2 regions of the Nitrospirillum goiasense genome follow, and region 2 is predicted to be linked to the other one. Evidence: predicted binding sites of a transcription regulator. Region 2 holds the regulator's gene; the other holds the start of a gene.

What was found. The regulator PhoB, encoded in region 2, activates phosphate uptake and scavenging genes when phosphate is short. The targets are predictions, from matches to a motif close to TNTCATAAAACTGTCA.
Region 1: ULB03_RS25925 (arsenate reductase ArsC) is a predicted target of PhoB. The motif match lies at 1,692-1,707, and genes of this name have one in related genera.

What each region holds. Positions count from the first base shown of each region.
Region 1 covers NZ_JAXQNP010000004.1:940,577-945,309, forward strand. The annotation lists gene ULB03_RS25920 (methyl-accepting chemotaxis protein) at 239-1,654, shown strand; gene ULB03_RS25925 (arsenate reductase ArsC) at 1,840-2,352, shown strand; gene ULB03_RS25930 (arsenate reductase/protein-tyrosine-phosphatase family protein) at 2,390-2,947, shown strand; gene ULB03_RS25935 (efflux RND transporter periplasmic adaptor subunit) at 3,424-4,680, shown strand.
Region 2 covers NZ_JAXQNP010000002.1:672,346-677,078, forward strand. The annotation lists gene ULB03_RS05420 (ATP-binding protein) at 177-1,700, shown strand; gene phoU (phosphate signaling complex protein PhoU) at 1,938-2,702, shown strand; gene phoB (phosphate regulon transcriptional regulator PhoB) at 2,780-3,484, shown strand; gene ULB03_RS05435 (class I SAM-dependent methyltransferase) at 3,660-4,499, shown strand; gene ubiB (2-polyprenylphenol 6-hydroxylase) at 4,502-4,733, shown strand, end outside.

The DNA of each region.
Region 1 (4,733 bases), on a different contig from region 2:
GCGAAAATACACTGCCCTGGATCGCTGCGACTGCATATCTGGTCGAATGACGGGGTATTACAAGACAATCCTGGAAAAATAGCTCTTTCCCCACTGCATTATGTGATCAACCAAAGGATGAGAGCAATTTCCGTTAAATTCCCTATCCTTTCGGGCCACCTCCTTAGTTTGGGGGCCGTTTGCTTTTTGTTTACGGGCTGGCGCGCAGAATGACCGCCTTGATCCGTGGGGAGAGGACATGGCCGTGGATACCCTTCATTTCAACGAAGCGCGCGTGGACGCGGGGCCGCTGATCGCCGATATCGCGACGGAAGTCGGCCGATTGAGTGTGGACATCGCCGACGTCGTCGGCAGCATTCATCAGGTGGAAAAGGCCATCGACAGCCAAACCACCGAGTTGGCGGGAATTCAGGCGGCCTCACGCGACATCGTCAGCAGTAACCGCAGCATCGCCGGCATGGCGCAGGCGACCCAGGGGGTCGCCGCCGGCGCCCGGCGGGATGTCGACACCTCGGCGGAGGAAATCCGCCAGTCCCTGGCCGCCATCGGCGACCTGGTCACGGCGGTGAACGCCAGCGCCGATGAGTTGAGCGGCCTGGAAAAGGCCATGACCCGGGTGGCACGCGTCTCCAGCGACATCAACCGCATCGCCGCCCAGACCAACCTGCTGGCCCTGAACGCCACCATCGAGGCGGCCCGCGCCGGCGAGGCCGGCCGCGGCTTCTCCGTCGTCGCCACCGAGGTGAAGGCGCTGGCCCGCCAGACGGCGGAGGCCACGGCGGAAATCGACGCCACGCTGAAGGCCCTGACCGAACAGGTGCGGCGCCTGACCGCCCGCATGGCGACCGGGTCCGAACAGGCGGAGCGCGTGGGCCGCAGCACCGCCACCATCGGCCGCGCGGTGGAGACGGTGGGCGCCGCCGTCGCCCAGGTGGAGGAAAACGCCACCGCCATCGCCGGCGCGACCGGCGACATCGCCGAGCGCTGCGGCGGCTTCCAGGAGACGGTGGACGCGCTGCATCGCGACGCGGAATTGTCCAGCAAAGCGCTGAAGGAGGGGACCACCCATCTGGACCGGACCCTGGGCCGGGCGGAAGCCATCATGATGCTGACCGCCACCTCCGGCTACACCACCGAGGATACGCCCTTCATCGACAAGGCCCGCGAGGTCGCGGCGAAGATTTCCGAGCGCATGGAGCAGGCCCTGGCGACCGGCGAGTTGACCCTGGACGACCTGTTCGACAAGGAACTCAAGCCCATCGCGGGGACCAACCCGCAACAGTACATGACCCGCTACATCCCCTTCCTGGACAAGGCGGTGACGCCGCTGCACGATCCCGTCATGTCCATGGACCCACGCATGATCTTCTGCGCGCCCACGGACCATAACCGCCTGATCCCCTGCCATAATCCGGAATTCAGCAAGCCTCATGGCCCCGATCCGGTATGGAACGCCACCTATGGGCGCAACCGCCGTATCTACCCCGACAAGAGCGCCGCGGCGGCCAGCAGCAACACGGCCCCCTTCCTGCTGCAGACCTATCGCCGCGACATGGGTGGCGGCGTCTTCGCCCTTATGAAGGACGCCTCCGCCCCCATCTGGGTGCGCGGCCGACTGTGGGGGGACTGCGGGTCTGCTACCGCGCTTGATTGAGGCAACCTCGTCCCTTTTCGCCGGCCTGCAACACCAGCGTCACAAGACTGGCATACGCTGGGATTAGCATACGGTTAAATGTGCCGCCCCAGGGGGCGGGCGGCACAGGGCCGCGGTTCCTGACCCTGGGGCGATGGGGGCCCCCGGCGCGGGAAAGCCGTGAGCCAGAGGGGGAAAGAAGCGACATGGCGACAGTCTATCGGGTCCTGTTCTTGTGCCAGTTCAATTCCGCCCGCAGCATCATGGCCGAGGCGTTGATGCGTCACTGGGGCGGCGACCGGTTCGTGGTGTTCAGCGCGGGTTCCGACCCGCTGCCGGACTGCAACCCCATCGCCCTGGACCTGCTGACCAAGGCCCGCATTTCCACGGACGGCCTGCACCCCAAGTCCTGGAACCAATTCGCCGGCCCGGACGTGGCGCCCATGGACTTCATCTTCCACACCTGCGACGCCAGCGCCGGGGCCGTGGCGCCGGCTTGGCCGGGCCACCCCATGATCGCCCACTGGGGCTTCCCCGACCCGCAGGGGTTCAAGGGGTCGGAGGTGGAACAGCGCGCCTTGTTCAACCTGCTGTTCGGCATGATCGAGCGGCGGGTGCGTATCTTCTGTTCCCTGCCGGAACAGCGCCTGGCCCGACTGACGGCCGAGACGCTGGCCGCGATGCATAATAGCGAGGAAGGCTGGGCTGCGGCGGGCTGAGCCCCGCCCACCCAGGCCGCAACCCCTGGATCCGACGATGCCGCCTGACAGCCCGATGCTGGATGAACCCGCGCCACGTCCCGGCCACACGGACCGCCGCCTGAGCGTCCTGTTCGTCGGCCGGGTCAACGCCGGCCGCAGCCTGATGGCGGAGGCGCTGTTGCGCCACCATGCCGGGCATCGATTCGACGCCCACAGCGCCGGCCTGATGCCGGTCGACCACATCAATCCCTTTGTCCTGGCCCGCCTGCGGGCGGAGGGCGTCGACACCCGGGACCTGGCGCCCAAGCCGCTGGACCGGTACATAGGACCCGTGGCGCCGCCGGTGGACATCGTCATCACCGTCAGCGAACTGGCCGCCACCGGCATGGCCGGCGCCTGGCCGGGCCAGCTGGTGACGGCGCACTGGGCCCTGCCGGATCCCGATCCCAGCCTGGACCCTGGTGTCGCCGCCGACCCGGAGGCGGTGGTGGACGCGGTCTTCCAAGACCTGCGCCGGCGGATCGACCTGTTGGCCATCCTGCCCGCCCATTGCCTGTTGGCGCTCAGCCATTGGGACGAGGGCCCGGAGGACGGGTTGTGCCGCGTCGGCTGACGTCGTTCAGCGTCCCCGAATAATTAGGAAACGACGGGGCAAAGACGCCCACGGGTGCGGATCATTCGGGAAATCGGAGCAATCCTTGCATTTTTTCCGGATTTCTTGAAAAGCACCCGGCCGGTTGTGACACCGCTCACTGGCAGTATCAGCGGCCCTGCCCATAGTCCGCGCAATAATGAGGGCCCATGGGATCGGAAGGATCGGGTGCGGGGGCATCGGATCGCCGGGGACAGGCCATCGTTTAGGAAAGCGCACCGCTGTCGGCTGTCGCCGCCCGCCCCTGGATTTCCGGGGTCTGGTGGTATGGAAGGACCTGCAAGGAATGGTTCTTCGCATCCGGTGGCCAACCATCGCCCGGGTTCCCCCGCGGCGACCTGTTGACGTGTGCCGCTTCGATACCGACACCAACGCCCAGCCGGCGGGCTTGTGCCCACCGGCGCCGGGGACTATTTGCGCCGAGCGAGACCGAGACCATGGAATCCCATTCGACCGTGACCACCGTGCCGAAACCGGACGCGCCGCTGACGGGCCTGTCCCGCCAGGAATACCGGGGCCAGGGCGGGCAGCAGCGGCCACCGCGCATCGCCCTGTTCATGATCCTGACGGTGATTGTCCTGGCCATCATCGGCGGCCTGTTCGTTTACTTTAACAACACCGTTAAGCCGGCGATGATCGGCCAAGTCCTGAAAAAGATGATGCCGCCGCCGCCGCCGGTCGCCACCGCCGTGGCCAAGGTGGAGGATGTGCCGCAACTGCTGCCCGCCGTGGGCACGCTGCAGGCCGTCCACCAGGTCACGGTGACGCCCGAGGTCGGCGGGTCGGTGACCAAGATCCTGTTCCAGTCCGGCGCCACGGTCACCGCGGGCACGCCCCTGCTGCAGCTGAACGACAAGCCGCAGCAGGGCGACCTGGCCAACTACAAGGCCCAGGCCAAGGTGGCGGAACTGGACCTCGCCCGCTATCGCGCCCTGGTGGCCAAGCAGGCGACCTCGCAGCAGACGGTGGACCAGCAGGTGGCCGTGCTGGACCAGGCCAACGCCAACATCGCCAAGACCAACGCCCTGATCGCCCAATTGCTGGTGCGGGCGCCGTTCGATGGCGTGCTGGGCGTGCGCCAGGTGGACGTGGGCCAGTACGTCAAGGCCGGCGACGCCGTCGTCACCCTGACCGACCTGGATGAGCTGTACGCCAACTTCACCCTGGCGGAGGGCGAGCGCGGCCGCGTGGCCGTGGGCCAGACGGTGCGCGTCGCCGTGGACGCCTACCCGGGCCGCGTGTTCCAGGGCACCGTCACCGCCATCGACCCGCAGATCAGCAGCGACACGCGCACCGTGAAGCTGCAGGCCACCATTCCCAACAAGGACCACGCCCTGCAGCCCGGCATGTTCGGCAACGTCACCGTCGTGCTGCCGGTCACGCCCAACCAGGTCACCCTGCCGGAAACGGCGGTGGACTACTCGCTGTATGGCAACAGCGTCTATGTGGTCCGCCCCACGGTGGACAAGGACGGCAAGCCGGTGAATGGCGAGGATGGCAAGCCGGCCCTGCACGTCGACCGCGTCTTTGTGAAGACCGGCGACCGCGCCGACGGCAAGGTCGTGGTGCTGAGCGGGGTCAAGCCCGGCGACCGCGTCGTGGCCGTGGGCCAGAACAAGCTGCAGAACGGCGCCCCGGTCACCCTGTCGGACCAGGGGGCCCCGCCGGCCCCGGCCGAGACGCCGCGCCCCTGATACCCCGCCATTGACCTGTAAATCGGGACCGGCCGCGCCCGAATGACGCGCGG
Region 2 (4,733 bases):
GCGGCCTTTTCTTATGCCGCGGGACCGGTCGCGGGCCGGGCCCGGAATTAAACTTCCATGACGGGGGCCCGGCGCGCATTTCCTGCGCTATGTTCGTGGCAATGAACGGGGCGGTGCTATTTTGACCTGGCCTGTTTGGTCGGTCTCTCGGGAATCAGCATGGGTGGGTTAGGGAGATGAGTCGTTTGGAAGCGCGTCCCGATCGTTTCGTGGCCATCGCCGTGCTGATGCTGGCGCCCACGGGCGCCCTGCTGGCGGCACTGGTCCTGTCCGGACGTCTCCACCCCCTGTTGGCCCTGGGCGCCTTCGCGGTGGTGGCCGCCGTCACGGCCGTGGCCCGGCATCTCGTGCTGCGCGACAGCCGGCTGATCGCCACCTACCTCGACCAGGTGCGCGACCGGCGCACCCCCCTGCCTCTCCCCTTGGCCCGCACCCTGACGGGCGCCGCCTTGCTGGAGGACATCGCCCACGTGCACCAGAATTGGCTGCGCCACCGCGAGGAGATCGAGCACCGGCTGGCCGCCGACGAAGCGGTGGTGGAGGCCCTGCACGACCCCCTGATGCTGGTCGACGCCAAACGCAAGGTGGGGCGCGCCAACAGCGCCGCCCGCGCCCTGTTCGGCGACCGCATGCTGAATCGCGACCTGGCGGTCAGCGTGCGCAACCCCGACGTGCTGGCGGCGGTGGATGCCGTGCTGGCGGGGGGCGAAAGCCGGCGGGTGGAGTTCACCCTGCCCCTGCCGGTGGAGCGGGTGCTGGAGGTGCGGGTCACCCCCTTCCAGCCCGCGGCGGAAGATGGGGCGGACGAACGCGAGATCACCGCCATCATCACCCTGCACGACATCACCGCCATCAAGCGGTCGGAACAGATGCGGGCCGACTTCGTGGCCAACGCCAGCCATGAGCTGCGCACGCCGCTGTCCACCCTGGTGGGCTTCATCGAGACCCTGCGCGGCCCGGCCCGCGACGACGCCGACGCCCGCGACCGCTTCCTGGCCATCATGCAGGAGCAGGCCGGCCGCATGTCACGCCTGGTGATGGACCTTTTGTCCCTGTCGCGCATCGAGCTGGACGAGCACACCCACCCCACCGGCGAAACCAACGTCGCCCAGTTGGTGCAGAGCGTGGTGGCCATGCTGGAGCTGAAGGCGGCGGCCCGCAAGATCACCATCAAGGTGCAAGGGGGCGATGACCTGCCGCGCGTGCCGGGGGATGAGGACCAGTTGACCCAGGTGTTCCAGAACCTGATCGACAACGCCATCAAGTATGGCCGTGAGCAGACGGACGTGGTGGTGTCGCTGGAGCGGGCGGACGCGCCGCCGGCCACCGGCGTCACCGGCATCCGCGCCCGGCAGGCCTCGCCCCAGAAGGTGGCCGGCATCAAGGTGTCGGTGACCGACAAGGGCGACGGCATCGCCCGCACACACCTGCCCCGCCTGACGGAACGCTTTTACCGCGTGGACGCCGCCCGCAGCCGCGCCCTGGGCGGTACCGGCCTGGGGCTGGCCATCGTGAAGCACATCGTGAACCGCCATCGCGGGCGCCTGACCATCGATAGCGAGGTGGGCAAGGGCAGCACCTTCACCGTGCACCTGCCCGGGGTGGAGAAAGCGAGCGAGAAAGCGGGCGAAAAGGGTGAAAAGCCGCTCCCTCAATCCGCCCCGAATCTGTCACACGAGGGCGGCCGCGGCGCCGCCTGAGCCGCAAGCCGGGAGCCCGCCACCCGGCCCATCCTACACCCGTATGGTATAAGTCCTTGAGCAAAAGGCGTTTTCGACGCCTGGGCCAGGCTTGCGCCATGTCATAAAAATGTCGCCTGTTTGTAGCAATTCCATAGCGACCTGCCGCTATGGTCCACCCTGCCCGACCGGCGACGTCCCGCCGGCCGCCGTTTTTCATGCCCCGGCCGGGACCGCCGGGGATGGGGTGGTAAAAGAATGCCCGCCGAACACACCGTCAAATCGTTCGAGCAACAGTTGCAGCGCCTATCCAACCTGATCACCCAGATGGGGGGCGTGGCGGAGGCGCAGGTGGACGGTGCCGTGCAGGCGGTGGTGCGCCGGGATGTCGACCTGGCCGCCCGCGTGATGAAGGCCGACCAGCAACTGGACGAGTATGAACGCGGGATCGAGCAGGAGGCCGTGCGCATGCTGGCCCTGCGCCAGCCCGTGGGCAGCGATCTGCGCGAAATCTTGGCCGCCCTGAAGATTTCCGCCGACCTGGAACGCACCGGCGACTATGCCGCCAACATCGCCAAGCGCAGCATGGCGCTGGCCAAGTTGCCCGCCGTGCGGCCCGTGAGCGCCATTCCGCGCATGGGCAAGCTGGTCGAAAGCATGCTGAAGGACGTGCTGGACGCCTATATCGACCGCGACGTGGGCAAGGCCATCGACGCCTGGAACCGCGATGAGGAACTGGACGACCTGTACACCAGCCTCTTCCGCGAGGTCCTGACCTATATGATGGAGGACCCGCGCAACATCACCCCTTGCACCCACCTGCTGTTCATCGCCAAGAATTTGGAGCGGGCGGGCGACCATGCCACCAACATCGCGGAAAACATCCATTTCCTGGTGTTGGGCCAGCCGCTGACGTCCAGCCGCCCCAAGCATGACGAGTCCAGCTTCGTCGTCGGCCCCACGGCGGACGTCGACCTGCATGGCAGCGGCCTGCACGGGGCCGAGTCGCTGGACGACCTGTAAGTAGCGCCTGCGCCTGTAGCGATTAGATTTCGACCCACCTGCCTCCGCCTGCGGACAGCCAGTTTTAGGGACACCCCATGAACGCCTCGTTGAAGCCCTTGGTCCTGATCGTCGAGGACGAAGCCGACCTCGTCACGCTGCTGAGCTACAACCTGGAGAAAGAAGGCTTCCGGGTGCTGACCGCCAACGACGGCGAGGAGGCCCTGCTGCTGGCCGATGAGCAGGCGCCGCACCTGGTGCTGCTGGATTGGATGTTGCCGCTGATGAGCGGGCTGGAGGTCTGCCGCCAGATGCGCCGCAACCCCAAGACCCGCGAAATCCCCATCATCATGCTGACCGCCCGGGGCGAGGAGGCGGACAAGGTGCGCGGCCTGAATTCCGGCGCCGACGACTATATCTCCAAACCCTTCAGCCCGACCGAGCTGGTGGCCCGCATCCGCGCCGTGCTGCGCCGGGCCGTCCCCTCCCTGGCGGAGGAGCTGCTGCGCTACGGCGACATCAGCATGGACCTGGCGGCCCACCGGGTGCGCCGCAACAGCCGCGACATCCACCTGGGCCCGACGGAATTCCGCCTGCTGCGCCATTTCATGCAGCACCCCGGCCGCGTCTTCTCGCGCGAGCAGTTGCTGGACATCGTTTGGGGCCATGACGTGTACGTGGAGCCGCGCACCGTGGACGTGCACATCCGCCGCCTGCGCAAGGCCCTGAACGAGGAGACGGAACTGGACATGATCCGCACCGTGCGGTCGGCCGGCTACGCCCTGGACATGAAGTCCGCTTAAAGGCCGCGGCAGCGGCAGCGGGAGCGAGCGCTTCGGCAACCTTGAAGACCTTGGGGCTATGGCCATCTGCCGATGGGGGGCGAACGGATAAGCCACTTATCCTGCCCCCTTTTCAGGGCAGGCCTGCCCACCAAGCCCGCTACCCAAGCGCCGTTCCCGACGCTATGGTGCCGCCATGGTCGACCATCCCACGCCCCCGCCCTTCACCGCCGACACCACCGCCACCGACGCCCTGACGGCGCAGGAGCGTGAGGCGCGATCCTTCGGTTTCCGCGCCATCAACCCGGCGGAGAAGGCACCGCTGGTGCAAGGCGTGTTTTCCAGCGTCGCCAGCCGCTACGACGTCATGAACGACCTCATGTCGGTGGGCATCCACCGGCTGTGGAAGGCGGATTTCGTCGGCCTGGTGAACCCCCGCGCCGGCGAAACCATCCTGGACGTGGCCGGCGGCACGGGCGACATCGCCTTCCGCATGGCCGCCAAGGCGCCCGCGGCCCGGATCATGGTCTGCGACCTGACGGAGGCCATGGTGCGGGTGGGCCGTGACCGCGGCATCGACAAAGGGTCCATGCCCGGCTGGGACCAGACGCCGGAAACGCGCGGCGGCCTGCAGTGGACGGTCGGCAATGCCGAGTCGCTGCCCCTGCCCAACCGCTCGGTCGACGCCTACACCATCGCCTTCGGCCTGCGCAACGTCACCCATATCGACAAGGCGCTGGCCGAGGCCCACCGCGTGCTGAAGCCCGGCGGACGCTTCTATTGCCTGGAATTCAGCCAGGTGAACCTGCCCATCCTGCGCGAGCTGTACGACCGCTATTCCTTCGAGGTCCTGCCCCGCATCGGCCAAGTGGTGGCGGGCGACCGCGACAGCTATCAGTACCTGGTGGAAAGCATCCGCCGCTTCCCCGAGCGGGAGGCGCTGTGCCGCCGGCTGGAGGCCGTGGGCTTCGCCCAGGCCAAGGCCCGGCCCCTGACGGGTGGCGTGGCCGCCATCCATTCCGCCTGGCGCGTCTGACCATGTTCCGCATCCTGCGCAACCTGCGCCGCCTGTACATCATCGGGCGTACGCTGGGCCGCCATGGCGCCCTGTTCCCGGAGGAGTTCCGCGACGTGGCGCCGGGCCTGGCCATGGTGCTGCGCCTGATGAACAACAACCGGGCGCCCGGCCGCAAGGGCCAGCGCCTGGCCGCCGCCATCCAGGAACTGGGCCCCAGCTTCATCAAGCTGGGCCAGGCGCTGTCCACCCGGT